Regions from separate parts of the Brevibacterium sp. CFH 10365 genome, predicted to be linked through region 2. Evidence: riboswitches for the same ligand, from Rfam matches in the RefSeq annotation. Region 2 holds a riboswitch; each other region holds the start of a gene.
The links. A riboswitch is a leader RNA that binds a small molecule or an ion and turns the genes downstream of it on or off. The one in region 2 is predicted to bind thiamine pyrophosphate.

Region 1 (4,885 bases), on a different contig from region 2:
GTCCACATATCGAATCCGATGTCGATCGCTCCGCCGATGAAGAATCCTTGTACGAGCGAACCGAGAGTGACGAAGAGGAACCCGCTGAGGAGGTTCGCGGTGGGCACTATGGCGATCCCTGCGACGAGGCCGTGGCAGAGAAGGAATCGGCGGTGGGTCGGCGCCGTGGCGAGGACGAGTCCGAATCCGCGGGAGTGTCGGGAAAGCTCCCAGCTTCTCACCCTCCCGGCAATACGAGACGACGGCGGGAATGCGGAGGCGATGAGCAGCGGCAGACACAGCAGACCGCCCCACAGGACCGCCAGGACGGACCGCGCCCATCGCGCGGCGAACATCCGTGATTCGGGAGGGATCCGGGTGGACAGCGCGCTCGGCCAGGGCATGGCTCGATCGTAGCAACGCAGAACGCCGCCACACAGGGGTTCGGCCGCAGTCTCGGGTTCCGGTTTTCCGCAGCGATGCCGCCGGTCGACCGCGCTGACTGTGTGTCTGACCGCGTACCGCCTGGGCCATCTGCTCTTTAGCGTGGATGAGTATGGATCTCACACTCGAGCTGCTCACCGCCACTCTCACATCACCGTGGGTCTATCTGCTCATCGCTGTGGCCGCGGCGCTCGACTCGCTCGTGCCCATCGTTCCGTCGGAGACCCTGCTCATCACGGCAGCGACGTTCGCCGCGGCAGGGCTGCCTCATCCAGCGGGTCTCGTCCTCGCCGCCGCCGGCGGGGCTCTCCTCGGTGATCTGGCAGCACACCTCGTCGGCCGATTCGCCGGCTCTGGTGTCGGCAGATGGCGGCGGTGGACACGGGCGGCGGAGCTCATCGATTCCACCCGCACCGTCTTCTCCCGCCGAGGCGGCGCCACCCTCATCGCCGGTCGATTCGTTCCCGGCTGGCGCAGCGTGGCGACCATCGGCTCCGGCTTGCTCGGCTTCCCCCTCCGCCGCTTCCTCCTCTGGGACGGCATCGGGTCTTTGGCCTGGGCACTCTATTCGACGGGAATCGGATTGGTGGGAGGCTCGATCTTCGCGGACCGCCCGCTTCTGGGAGTGGCCGTCGGCATCGGCATCGCCGTGGCCGTCACCGGCACAGCCGAACTCGTCCGCAGGCTTCGGCGACACCGTCGCGGACGCATCGGGGCCCGATTCGACAGTCTCCGGGGCCGAGGTGGCACCATGGAAGGGATGTCTCAAACACATGTGTGGTACGTCAGCTACGGTTCGAACATGGCCCGCGATCGGCTCGCCTGCTATCTGCAAGGCGGGCGGCCGCCCGGAGCGATGGTGACCTATCCGGGGGCCAGAGACGGGACGCTCCCCCAGGCCGAGGCCGGGATCGAACTGCCCGGCACCATCTACTTCGCCGGCGAGTCGAAGGTCTGGGGCGGTGGAATGGCCTTCTACGACCATTCCCTGCCCGGACCGACCCCGGCCAAGGCCTACCTCATCACCGCCGCGCAGTTCGCCGATGTGGCGGCTCAGGAGATGAACCGCCCACCCGAACCCGACAGTCCGTTGGAACAGCTCGTCTTCGACCTGCCCGCCGGCAGCTCCCATTCGGTGGGTCCGGGCGGGTACGAGACCCTGCTCGTCCTCGACGATGCCGACGGTGTCCCGATGGTCACATTCACGGCCGCCCACGGTTCAGCCGATGCCGAACACACCCAGCCGCAGGAGCCGTATCTGGCGATGCTGCGCACGGGCACAGCCGAAGTCAGGGCCGCTTCTGCTGGGCAGCACCTGCCCGCAGCTGCACAAGTGTGAGATCGAGCAGCGGAGTCGCTGCTCCCAGTTCGTCTGCTGTGCGCGCCAGATCGCCGAGGATGTGCTCCGTCTCGCTCGGCAGACCGGCCGTCACGTCCCGGTAGAGGGATGAGGTGAAGGCAGACCCGTCCTCGGTGAGCATCTTCAGCGTCATCGCGTGGGCCTGCTCTGACACCGAATGTCCGGCGGCTGCCGCCACAGCTTCGAGTTCATCGACGATGGCATGCACATGCGGCCTGCCGCCGGCGTCCATGATCGCTCCGACCGGCGCACGGAACAGACAGGTGACGACTCCGGCTGCGGCGATGAAGATCCACTTCTCCCACAGTCCGTCGATGATTCCGTCGATGACCTGGAGTCTGAACCCGGGCACGTCCAGTGCTTCGATGATCCGGGCCGACGCTTCTGCGCCGTCGATGCCGCCGATGGTCATCACGGCCAGATCGGTGAGTTGAACGACGGCACCGTCTCTGATGGTGCCGACGATCTTGACGAGTCCGCCGAGCACCTGTCCGGGATAGCGGTTCTGCAGCTTCTCGATCTGGGCCATGCCGTTGAGGAACGGGACGATCGTCGTCTGCTCTCCCACAGCCGGTCCGATGTCTTCGATGACCGAGTCGAGGCCGCCTGCTTTGACCGCGACGATGACGAGGTCATAGGTCTGCGGTGCGGCGCTGAGTTCCTCTGCGGTGACCACCTCGACCTGATTCGTCCGGTCATCATCGGGAGCAGTGAAGCGCAGCCCTTCCGAGCGAACGGCTTCCGCCCGAGTCTGCCTGAGCAGGAACGTGACATTGCGACCGGCCTCGTGCAGGTAGGTGCCGAACGCTCCGCCGGTGGCGCCTGCCCCGGCGATGAGGATCGACAGGTCGGCGCCTCCACCGGTTGCCGTGGTTGCGCTGACAGCTGCTTCGGTCATCTCAGATCCTCCTTGAGCTCCCGAGCGGCCGCAGCGGGATCCTCTGCCGAGGTTATCGCACGGACGACGACGGCACGGTTCGCGCCCGCCTGCCGGATCGCATCCAACCTCTCCCCAGCTGAGATCCCGCCGATGGCGAACCACGGTGTGGCCGCCACGGCGGCGGTGGCGGTCAGCAGTTCCGTCCCCACGGAGGTACGGCCGGGTTTCGTCGGGGTCTCCCATACCGGGCCGACACAGAAATAGTCGGTCTCGGGGTCGGCATCGGCGGCGAGCGCCTGGTCGAGGGAATGTGTGGAGCGGCCGAGGACGACGTCGGGGCCGAGCACGGCTCTGGCTTGAGCACTGGTGAGGTCCCCCTGTCCGACGTGGAAGACATCGGCGTCGGTGAGGAGCGCGACATCGGCACGGTCATTGACGGAGAAGAGCTTGCCGTGCCGGGCAGCGGCGTCCTTGAGGATCTCCAGTGCTGTGATCTCGGCGCGGGCCTCGAGGCTCTTGTCCCTCAGTTGGATGATGTCGACTCCCCCGGAATAGGCGGCGTCGAGGAACTCGGCGAGGTCGCCTTGCACGGTCCTGGCATCGGTGCACAGGTAGAGCGACGATTCGGCCAATCGGGCCTCCCGCCAGGCTCTCTTCGAATGTCGCGCTGCGGTGCGCGGTGGCATCTGTGTGGTCATGGTCATAGAGTAGAGGAGTTCGCGGGAGCCTCCCAACGAGGCTGAGAGGGCGTAAGAGCCGACCGTCAGACCTGATGCGGATCATGCCGCCGGAGGGAGAAGCTGTGAGAGTCATCGTCGTCGGCGCCGGGATCATCGGCCTGTCCACGGCCTGGTATCTGCGCCGTCTGGGCGCCGAAGCCACCATCATCGACCCCGCCCCTGCCCAGGGGGCGAGCCATGCTGCCGCGGGGATGCTCGCTCCCGCCGCCGAGGTGGTGTGGGGGCAGAGTCCCCTGTATCCGCTGATGCGGGCCTCGGCGGAGATGTACCCGGATTTCGCCGCCGAGGTGGCGAGCGCCGCCGGAGCCGATCTCGGCTTCACGGATGCCGGAACCCTGGTGTGCGCCGGTGACCGAGCCGATCTGCAGGCGCTGAGGGAGCTGCGCGACGCACAATCGCGGTCCGGTTTCGCCACCGAACTGATCACCGGCAGCGCTGCTCGCCGGATCGAGCCGTCGCTGGCGCCTGCCGTGGCCGGTGCCGTGCACATTCCCGGTGATTGGTCGATCGACCCCCGTCGGGTCTCCGCCGCTCTGCTGTCTGCCCTGTCGGCCGACGCGGTGTCGCTCGTTCGGCAGCGGGTGACCGAGCTGCTCAAGGACGGCGATGCGACCGCGGGTGTCCGACTGGCCGATGGCCGCCGGATGGAGGCCGATCAGGTGATCGTCTGCGCTGGCAATGCCGTGACTGAGATCGCGGGTGCACCAAAACTGCCGATCCGAGAGGTCTGGGGTGATGTTCTGAGGCTGCGTGCCCCTGCCGAGGTGACTCCCCTGCTGACGCGCGTCATCCGCGGTCTGGTCAACGGTCGCTCCGTCTACCTGGTGCCTCGCCCCGACGGAGAGATCGTGCTCGGCGCCAGTTCCCGTGAAGACGGGCTCTCCGGCACCCCTGCCGGAGCCATCCACCGACTGCTCGCTGACGGACAGCGACTGGTCCCCGGCATCCTCGATGCGGAGATCACCGACATCACCACGCGCGCCCGGCCCGGATCCCCTGATGACCTGCCGATGATCGGGCGCATCGATTCCGGCTGTGTCGTGAGCACCGGGTATTTCCGACACGGCATCCTCTTGGCCCCGCTCGGCGGCAGGCTCGGTGCCGAACTCGCCGTGGGTGCCGCTTCCGACTGGCCACCTGACGGGACGCTCCAGTCCGTGTGCCCACAGCGCTTCACCACAGAAGACACCACCACTCACTCAGCGAGGAGCTTTTCATGACCGACCGCGAACACTCACCGACCATCGTCCTCAACGGCGAACACCATGAGCTGTCGAGCGCCACCTCGGCGCTCGACCTCATCGCCGACGTCACCGGACGGGAGCTGAACCCCGATGGGACACCTGCCGACGGCGGACGTCTGGGCATCGCCCTGGCCGTCGACGGTGACGTCATCCGACGCGGAGCCTGGTCCGGTTTCACCCTGGCCGACGGGCACACCGTCGACATCGTCACCGCAGTGCAGGGAGGCTGAGATGACCT
Region 2 (4,885 bases):
ATGCCCGACCCTCCATCGCCATCGCCAAGGTCGTTGCCCGGCGAATCGAGACGACGAGCAGGACGAACACCCCGCTGAAGAGGCTGCTCGTGCGCCGCAGCAGCGAACCGCCGGCGACGCCTCGGGCCCGCCTGGCCATCGCCAGCACCTGCCACTCACTGACGAGCAGTCCGAGCAGACGGGACGCCGCTAGGACGGAGACCACGACGACCTCGGGCAGACGCAGATGCTGAATGAGCGCATCGGACAGATCGCGCGGATCGATCGTCGACGCGAGCACGATGAGCGGAATCGCCAGGGCCAGTGCACGGACGAAGATCGCCGCGGCCGCGGCCAGCGAACCCGTGGTGAACAGAACGGGTCCGAAGTCGACGACCACGTCTCCGGTCTTCTCCGCCAACAGAGCCGTGCCCCAGGCGGCGAGCAGAGCACCCGCCGGGAGGAACCACAGCCTCGTGGCCGCGGCCACCAGATCGAGTCCCGTCGCCGGCAGCGCCAGCACTGCTGCGAGCAGCACCACCCCGGCAGAGACCAGATCGATGCTCAGCAGCGCTCCCACCATGAGGATGAGCGCGACACCGATCTTCGTCAGCGGATTGCACCGAGCCAAAGCGGTAGAGCGCACCGTGGGGATGAGTCGGCCCGGATCCTCAACGGCAGCCTCGGGGGAGGGGCGAACATGCTGATCGAGACTCTCACTCACCGCGATCACCGGCCCTGAGACGCGAATCCGGCTCGCAGACGGCGCCTCGTTCTGCGCTGCTGCGGTCACCGAGTTCGAGGAATTCGGCGCCGATGGCCTCAAGGAACGAATGATCATGGCTGACCGCGACCACTGCGGATCCGTGGTCCAAGGCATCGAGGAACATCTCCACCAGCCCCGCCCAGGTCAGGGCATCCTGACCGAAAGTCGGCTCATCGACGACGAGCACACGTGGCCGGGGAGCCAGCATCGCCGCCACCGCCAGGCGACGCTTCTCACCACCGGACAGACTCTGCGGATGCGCGCGTGCGAGCTCGGTGAGACCGAGACCCTCAAGCAGCTCGGCCACCCTCGCCTGCGACTCGGCGGCAGACCAGCCGGCCAGCCGCGGACCCAGCTCGAGTTCGGCAGCCACACTCGAGGTGAGGAACTGATGAGCCGGTTCCTGGAAGACCATGCCGATGCGCGCCGCCAACTGCTTCGACGGCCAGGCGAACGGGCGAGCCCGCTTGGCACCTTCCCGCAGCGCCGCCTCGGCGATGACCTGACCGGAGAATTCGGGCAGCAGCCCCGCCAAGGTCAAGGCCGTGGTCGACTTGCCGACCCCGTTGGCTCCGACGATCCCGAGCGCCTGACCGGACCGCAGACTCAGATCCAGATCGGCCGCCGCCGGGGTGCGCATGCGCGGACGAGCAGCACTGAGCTGATCGGCGCGCAGCAGAACCTCGCCGAGGCGGCCGGAGATCCTCTCGGTTTCGCCGTCACTGCCTGACGGGGGCCCCGCCCGAGATGTCGCCGACAGCGGGGACGGGGACACCGAACGGCCGCCTCGGCGAGGGGCGGGGGAGTCCTGCGGCATCCAGATGCCGCAGCCGATGAGGGTGTCGGCGAGCTCCGGATCGGTGAAGATCTGATCGGGCGGACCTTGGGCGACGATTCCGTCGCGGCCGAGCACGATGACCCGGTCGACGTGGTCGATCCACAGCTCCACCCGGTGTTCGACGACGAGCATGGTCGCCGCGGACTCGGCTTGCACGGTGAGCACGGCATCGCGGACCTCGGCCGCCGAGGCGGGATCGATATTGGCGGTGGGTTCGTCGAGGACGATGACGTCCGGGGCCATCGCATGGATGCCGGCCAGTGCCAGCCGCTGCTTCTGCCCACCGGAGAGGGCGGCACTCGGATGCTCCGGCGGCAGATCGAGTCCCAGCGCCCGCAGGGAAGAGGGGACCCGGGCCTCGATGACCGTCGCCGGGAGCCCGAGGTTCTCCATTCCGAACGCCACATCGTCGCCGATGCGGGAGAAGATCACCTGCGAATCGGGATCTTGGAGGACCAGCCCGGTGCTGCCTCGGCGAGGATCCGGTGCCTCGCCGCCGACGAGGAGCTCACCCGTGGCCTCACCGGACTCCACGGGCAGGACACCGGCGACGGCATGGAGGAACGTCGACTTCCCGACCCCGGAGGCACCGAGCAGCAGCACCTTCTCACCGGCGGCGATCTGAAGATCGAGCGGACCGATCGCCGGCTCGTCACGGTCGGTGTGGGTCCATGAGAAGCCTGCGGCCGTGATCGGCAGCGCCATCAGCGCAGACGACCGGAGGCGAAGGAGCTCAGCGCCCCGGTGGCCGCGATCGCCCGGTAGGCGAACCATGCGCCGATTCCGGAGATGACGAGACCGGAGGCGATCGCGCACACGGCGTAGATCGCCTGGAAGCCGAACTGCCATTCGGCATTGTACATGATGTTCTCGCTCACCGCCATGAACGCGGCGGCCAGCATGCCCGAAGCCGCGGTGACCCACAGGGTGAAGCGCTTGTAGCCGAAAGCGGCGAAGACGAGTTCGGCACCGAGGCCCTGCAGCAGTCCAGAGAGCAGAACTGTCGCTCCGAAGTGCGAACCGAGGACGGCTTCGACGATGGCAGCGATGAGTTCGCACAGGAGCGCGGCACCGGGTTTGCGGATGATCGCACCGGCCAGCGGGCCGGCCAGCACCCAGAGGCCGGCGATGAGGCCGATCGACGGCGGGAAGGCCTGGAAGGCGAGTTCGAGGACCTTCCAGCTCAGGGCCAACACCCAGAATACGAGTCCCACGGCGATGCCGAGCACTGCGGTGGTGACATAGTCGACCACCCGCCACTGCTTGGATTTCGGCGCCGCGGTGAAGGCGCGAGCGGTGGGGACGGTTTTCGGTGTGGTGGTATTCGGCATTTCGCCTCCTCTGATCAAGGAGGGGTGAAGAGTCTCGACTTCCTTCGGCGGTGCTAACCGCATCAGGTTCGAGGGTCTGCAGCTTCCTCTGCACTCTCAGCGCCCCTGACGGCGCTCCCCTGTCGTAGCCACCACTGTACAACAGAGGAGCGCGGCGGCGGCCGCGACCGGTTCACTTCCCGTGCCCCTGCTCGTCGACGGGTCTCGAACGACCGGACGCTGCTGATCAGACCACCATGACCGGGCCCTCGGCGTGGTTGAGGACGCCGCGTGAGACGGATCCCAGCAGAGCGCTGCGGATCCGTCCGCGCCCGCGAGTGCCCATCACAGTCAGCTGTGCGCGTGAGGTGATCTCGACCAGCGTCTCGGTGGGGTCGCCGACCGGCACCGAGGTGGTCACCGTCAGATCCGGGAACTGCTCGGACAGAGTTCCGGCCTCCTTCTCCAGCCCTTCGGTCAGCTGCTTCTGCCGACGTGCGGTGACCTCGGAGCTGAGTTCCAGGTCGGGGTACCAGTAGAGCCATTCCTCGCCGGCCGGCAGCACTGCGACGAGTTCGAGTTCCGCCCCGCGCACAGCGGCCTCGGCGGCAGCCGTGAACATGGCGACCCGACCGGTGTCCGAACCGTCGACGGCGACGACCACCGGAGCCTTGTCTGCGGATTCCGAGGTCGACCGTTCGGGGACGACGATCGTCGGGCAGTTCGCATGGGCCGGCAGAGCCGTGGATACGGATCCGAGGACGCGGCCCATGAAGCCGCCGCGCCCGCGGGCACCGACGATGACGACCTCGGCGTCGGCGCTGAGCGTGACGAGCGCACCGGCGGAATTGCCGGGTGCTGTGCGGAAGGACGTCTCACCGGAGTAGTCGCCCAGGAGTTCGACCGCCTTGGCGAGTGTCTTCTCTGCTTCCCTCTTCGCCTTGTCATCCTCGGGTTCGCTGGGGATGGAGGCCATATTCGGATAGATCATCGTCGGCAGCTCATAGGCGGTGACGACGGTGAGAACGGTTTTGCGGCGTTCGGCCTCGACGGCGCCGTAGCGGACAGCCCGGGCGGCGAGTTCGGAGCCGTCGAAGCCGACGAGGACGCCGAGTTCGAGGTTCAGGCCGGATTCGGACGAACTGGATTGAGCAGACATCTCGCACCTCTCGATCGGGGCCTGTCCAACCCAGACGCCGACGACGGCCCCGACTGGCGGTATCGTCTGCGTCGCTTTCAGTCTACCAACAGAGTTCTACGCTATGTAGAAAAACGTGTGCGGCGAGAATCTTCGTCTCACCGGCAAGGGCCCGGACCTCAGACGCGGAAGCCCAGGTGAGCCAGGGCGATGCGCAGGATATGGTCCTGCCCGTAGCAGAGCTCGCCGACGATGTCGGGACGCAGAGTCTCCTCGGGAGTCAGCCAATCGAGGCTGAGCGCATCGGCACGCGGAGTGCATTCGCCGCGGACCTCGAGGATGAAGCACATGGCGATCGCATGCTGGCGCGGATCATGGAGCAGGGCCGAACCTTCGGTGGGGAAGTATTCGGCGATGTGGAACGGGCTGATCGCAGGCGGAATGACCGGCAGCGCCATCGGGCCGAGGTCGTTCTCGGCGTGGCGCATCAGCGAGGTGCGGATGGTCTCGTGGAAGCGGATCCGCCCACCCACGAGCTCTCGTCCGAGGGTGCCGTCCTCGAGGCTGCGCAGCAGCAGGCCGATGCGCTCGACATTGCCGCTCTCGCCCACCCGCACGGGGATGGCGTTGACATAGGGGATCGGCATGCGTCTGCGCAGGCGTGCGTACTCTGCGTCGTCGAACCAGTTCTCATCGAAGTCCAGTGCAGTCCGGGTCATGACCCAATATTCCCATAACCTCTCTCGCGGCAGAAGAGTCCGGAGCCCCTGTTGGTGAACCAGGACACGTATCGGGTAAAGTATCTTGATGTCGAGATAAATTTCCGACCGGCAGAGATCTGCCAAGTGACGTGG
Region 3 (4,885 bases), on a different contig from region 2:
GCTGGGAGAGGAACGGCAGCGCTTCGATCTGCTTGACGATAGGGCGGACCCGGTCCCACAGCTGGGTGGTCAGCGGGCCTGCGGTGTAGTTGACGGTCATGGGAACTCCTTCGTACTCGTGTGACGTGGTGATTCGCGTGACGTAGCGGTGCTGGTGGCGCGGGTCGGGGCTGGTCATGCGGGTTGGGACTGGTCAGGCGGGCTGGGACTGGTCAGATGGATCGGTGCTGGTCACGCGGGTTGGCCGCGGACGATGTCGACCTGGTGGTCGACGGGTCCGTGAGCGCCCTCCGGATCCAGGCTCAGCTGCCAGTCCGCAGCCGAGTTCAGTGCGCGCGCAAGAAAGTCGAGCGCATTGCCGACAGCCTCGCCGAGGAGGTCGGGCCCGATTGCTGCGCGTTCGCGGCCGAGGACGGCCACCTCGGCGGTGATCGCGGCCGAGAGGGTGCACCCGGTTCCGTGCGTGTTCGGGGTCGTCACGCGGGGGTGGCTGAACTCGCGGACCTGGCCGTCGGCGGTGGCGAGGATGTCGATGACCTCGTCGTCGCTGCCGTGCCCGCCCTTGAGGAGAACCGCGCCGGGACCGCGCTCGAGCAGGCGCCCAGCCTGGTCACGCATGGTCTCAGCGGTCTGCGCCTCTGGTTCGTCATCACCGATGAGCAGGGCCGCCTCGGGGAGGTTGGGGGTGATGAGGTCGGCGACGGGCAGCAGGTGGGTGCGCACGGCATCGACGGCATCGGCAGCCAGGAGGCGGTGGCCGGAAGTCGCGATCATCACCGGGTCGACGGTGAAGAAACCGAGCTGGCCTGCGGCGGCGCGGGCGACGACGAGGTCGACGAGCTCACGGCTGCCGAGCATCCCCGACTTCGCCGCATCGACGGGCAGGTCGTCGAGCACGGAGTCGAACTGATCGGCGACGAAATCGACGTCGATCGGGTAGACGTGGGACACCCCGTGGGTGTTCTGGGCGACGAGGGCGGTGATGACGGTCGTGCCCATGGTCCCCCGCGCAGTGAAGGTCTTGAGGTCGGCGTGGATTCCGGCACCCCCGGAGGGGTCGGTGCCGGCGATGGACAAGGTGATCGGCGGCCGGGTGGTCACTGGACGCCTCCGGTGAATGCGGCGAGCAGTTCCTCAGCCGCAGTCTTCGGATCCTCGGCCATGCAGATCGCCGAGACCACACAGATGCCGAGCAGCCCCCGTCCCTGCAGGTCAGGAGCCCGGTCGGCGCTGATGCCGCCGATAGCAACAGCAGGGATGCCGGCTTCTGCCACCAGTTCGCCGAGGCGGTCCGGTCCGATGCCGTCCGGTGCGTCGGCTTTCGTGGAGGTGTCATAGACCGGACCGATGCCGACGAGGTCGACGACGCCGGTGTCGCGGGCGGCGGCGAATTCTTCGCTGTTCGCGGCCGAGAGACCGATCAGCGGTGCCTCGCCCAACGTGGCGCGCACCTCGGCGACGGTGGCATCAGTTTGGCCGACATGGATGTGCACCGTCTCGCCTTCGTCGATGAGGCGGCGGGCGACTTCGACGCGGTCGTTGAGGACGACGGGGACCGTGCGGTCGGTGTCGCGGGTGGCGGCGTCGACGGCGGCGATGACCTGGCGGGTGAGCGAGTAGAAGTCTCCGTCGTCGATGTCCTTGTCGCGGACCTGGACGATGCCCACTCCCCCGGCGACGGCGGCCTGCACGGTCTCGGCGACGGTGCGGCCGGCCGCCTCGCACTGGGCGGAGTCGGTGACCAGATAGAGACTCGTGTCGATTCCGGCGAAGCGGTCGTGGGAGTCGGTCTGGTGCGCGCTGTCAGCGGTGTGCGCGGATCCGGCGGTCATGCCTGGGCGCCTTCGCTGGCGGCGAGGGTGTCGAGGCTGACCCTGGCCTGTGCGAGCCGGTCGCCGTCGACGGCGTGGAGCGCGTCGAGGAAGTTCACGGAGTAGCTGCCCGGACCCTTCGCTCCCTCGGCGGCGAGTTCACCGGCGACCGCGAAGTGGGCGTGGGCGGCGACCACGGCTTCGAACCTCGCCGAGGCGGCCCCACCGTTCGCGGACTGCTCCGCCGAGTTCACGGCTGAGGCGTCGGCGCCGGGATCAGCCAGTCCGCTGCGCGATGCGGCCAGGTAGGCGACGGTGACGGCGCCGAGCGAGCAGCCGGTGCCGATGACCAGCGGCATGAATTCGTGGCCGCCTGAGATGCGGGCGACATGGTCGATGCCGTCGACGTGGGCGACGACGGCGTCGGTGGGTCCGGAGACGGCGACGATCGCGCCGGTGTCCCTGGCCAGCTTCGCGGCGGCGGGAAGAACGGCATCGACTTCATCGGTGGAGTCGACTCCGCGTCCGCCGAGGCCGACTCCGGCGAGCGCTGCGATCTCGGAGGCGTTGCCGCGGATGGCGGTGGGGTGATCGGCGGCGGCGCGGCGGATGCGGGAGGTGCGGAAGTCGACGGCACCGACGCTGACGGGATCGAGAGCCCAGGGCTTGCCGGCGGCGTTCGCGACGTCGATGGCGGCATCGGCGGCGAGCAGCTGGTGGTTCGATGCGGTTCCGAAGTTGACGAGGACTCCGCTGGCGATTCCGGCGAACTGCCCGGCATCGGCCTCGTGATCGAGCATCGCCGGGGACGCGCCGACGGCCAGGAGCACATTGGCGCTGAACTGCTGCACGACGGTGTTCGTGATGCATTGGATGAGTGGATTGCTTGCGCGCAGTCGCGCATTCGCAGAACGCAGGTCGAAGTCAACCATGACGATCCCTTCGCTAGTATGGCCCAGATCAGGTTCGATGGGTGTTCTCTCAGCCTCGGTGTCCTCCGTGCGCATCATCTTGGTGCGAACGGATCCTCATGAGGCACCCCATGTCATTGGCTCCGACTGTATCAGCCCGGCCGAGGCACGGCGACTCCTCCGATGTCGGCGCCGCCCGCCTCCTGCCCTACCCCCGCCCGACGTACCTCTGGCCGCGACGGCTGAGCGCATCGATGACGACCGCAGCCAGCAGAACGACTGCGGTGATGATCTGCTGCGCATCGGAGTTGAAGCCGATGAGGGACAGCCCGTTCTTGATCGCGCCGACGACCAGGGCACCGAGCACTGCCGCCCACGCGGTTCCACGACCACCGAAGAGCGAGGTGCCGCCGATGACAGCCGCCGCGATCGCATCGAGCAGATCTTGGGTACCGACGAGTGTCGATCCCGCGTTCGTGGTCACACCGGTCTTGATGAACCCGAAGAGTGCGGCGAGCACACCGGCGGCCATGAACACGCTGATGCGCACCCACGTCACGCGGATACCAGCGCGCCGGGCGGCCTCGACCTTGCCGCCGACGGCGTAGATCGAACGTCCGTAGCGGGTCTTGCGCAGAACGAGGTCGATGACGATCGCGATGACGAGCATGAGGAAGAACGGCATCGCCAGACCGAAGTCCTGATTGACGAGGATGAGGAACCCGAACACGATGATCGTCAGCACTGCGATCCGCACGAACACCGAAGTCCAGCTGGGCGCGTCGAGGCCCTCGCTGTGTCGTCGCATCTTCGAATAGATGATGCCGCCGCCGAAGCCGATGGCTGCGATCGCGCCGAACGCATATGCCCAGAGCGCCGGGAAGTAGAAGCTCGAGAATTCGAAGGCGAAGGTATCGGCCATCGACAGGTTCTTCTGCGTGCCCAACGTCGTCAGCGTCAGCCCGGTGTAGGCAAGCAGCCCGGCCAAGGTCACGACGAACGCCGGTATTCCGACCACGGCGAAGAACCACCCCTGGATCGCGCCGACGACCAGGCCGAGCAGCAGCATGATGATCAGAGCCATCACCGGCGGCACGCCCTGTCTGACCACGAGCACGCCGAGGAGCGAGGCCGCCAAACCGCCCAGTTGTGCCAAGGACAGGTCGATCTCACCGAGGAGCAGGATGAGGTTGATGCCCAGAGCGAGAATCGCGATGTAGGCAACCGTCGTCGAAAGATTGACGAGGTTGGCCGGGGAGATGAACTTGCTGTTCGCCGATTGGAACACGATGACGATGACGACGAGCGCCAGGATCACCGGCAGCGAGCCGAGCTGTCCCTCTCGCACACGACGGATGAAGGTCGCCAAGAAGCCCTCATGAGAGATTCTTTCGTCTGTGATGAAGGAATTTCGGGTCATCGGCGCTCTCCCCTTCGTGTCGCCCTCTGGGTCACGACATTGTCACTGGCCCCCGTGATCGCGGCCACGAGCACATCGGTGCGCTCATCCCCGGCGAAGTCGCCGACGTCCTTGCCCAACCGCAGCACGTGGACACGATCGGCGACGGCCTGCACATCGGCCATGTTGTGGCTGACGAGCAGCACTCCCAGATCGCGCTCCTTCAGCCTCTCGATGAGGTTGAGCACCTCGGCCGTCTGGGCCACACCGAGGGCGGCCGTCGGTTCGTCGAGCATCACCAGAGAGGGTTCGCCGAGGAGGGACCGGGCGATGGCGACCGTCTGCCGTTGGCCGCCGGACAGGGCCGCGATCGGCACCCGTACGCTCGGGATCTTCGCCGACAGGCTCCGCAGCAGCTCCCATGACTTCGCTTCCATGGCCACCTCGTCGAGCACGGCTCCGCGGGTCTTCTCATGCCCGAGGAACAGGTTGGCCACGACGTCGAGGTTCTCGCACAGCGCCAGATCCTGGAACACGGTGGCGACTCCGGCCTTCTGCGCGTCCTTCGGGGAGGAGAACTTCTGCGTCGTGCCGTTCATGATGAGTTCACCCTCATCTGCGGTGTGGACTCCGGCAATGACCTTGATCAGCGTCGATTTGCCGGCGCCGTTGTCACCGACGAGGCCGACGACTTCGCCGCGACCGACGGTGAGATGAATGTCGGTCAGAGCCTGCACGGCTCCGAATCGCTTATTGATTCCGCG

Region 1: another riboswitch for thiamine pyrophosphate. It lies ahead of thiO (glycine oxidase ThiO); the one in region 2 lies ahead of FHG09_RS15350 (ECF transporter S component).
Region 3: another riboswitch for thiamine pyrophosphate. It lies ahead of FHG09_RS09180 (hydroxyethylthiazole kinase); the one in region 2 lies ahead of FHG09_RS15350 (ECF transporter S component).

What each region holds. Positions count from the first base shown of each region.
Region 1 covers NZ_VIGO01000005.1:297,805-302,689, reverse strand. The annotation lists gene FHG09_RS12205 (sensor histidine kinase) at 1-383, opposite strand, end outside; gene FHG09_RS12200 (DedA family protein) at 536-1,762, shown strand; gene FHG09_RS12195 (ketopantoate reductase family protein) at 1,713-2,681, opposite strand; gene thiE (thiamine phosphate synthase) at 2,678-3,361, opposite strand; TPP riboswitch at 3,373-3,476, shown strand; gene thiO (glycine oxidase ThiO) at 3,466-4,623, shown strand; gene thiS (sulfur carrier protein ThiS) at 4,620-4,877, shown strand; gene FHG09_RS12175 (thiazole synthase) at 4,879-4,885, shown strand, end outside.
Region 2 covers NZ_VIGO01000007.1:160,881-165,765, reverse strand. The annotation lists gene FHG09_RS15360 (energy-coupling factor transporter transmembrane component T family protein) at 1-703, opposite strand, end outside; gene FHG09_RS15355 (ABC transporter ATP-binding protein) at 696-2,288, opposite strand; gene FHG09_RS15350 (ECF transporter S component) at 2,288-2,914, opposite strand; TPP riboswitch at 2,937-3,045, opposite strand; gene FHG09_RS15345 (universal stress protein) at 3,141-4,052, opposite strand; gene FHG09_RS15340 (DUF4916 domain-containing protein) at 4,211-4,750, opposite strand.
Region 3 covers NZ_VIGO01000004.1:120,147-125,031, forward strand. The annotation lists gene FHG09_RS09165 (TenA family protein) at 1-100, opposite strand, end outside; gene thiD (bifunctional hydroxymethylpyrimidine kinase/phosphomethylpyrimidine kinase) at 232-1,101, opposite strand; gene thiE (thiamine phosphate synthase) at 1,098-1,832, opposite strand; gene FHG09_RS09180 (hydroxyethylthiazole kinase) at 1,829-2,743, opposite strand; TPP riboswitch at 2,731-2,864, opposite strand; gene FHG09_RS09185 (sugar ABC transporter permease) at 2,931-4,142, opposite strand; gene FHG09_RS09190 (ATP-binding cassette domain-containing protein) at 4,139-4,885, opposite strand, start outside.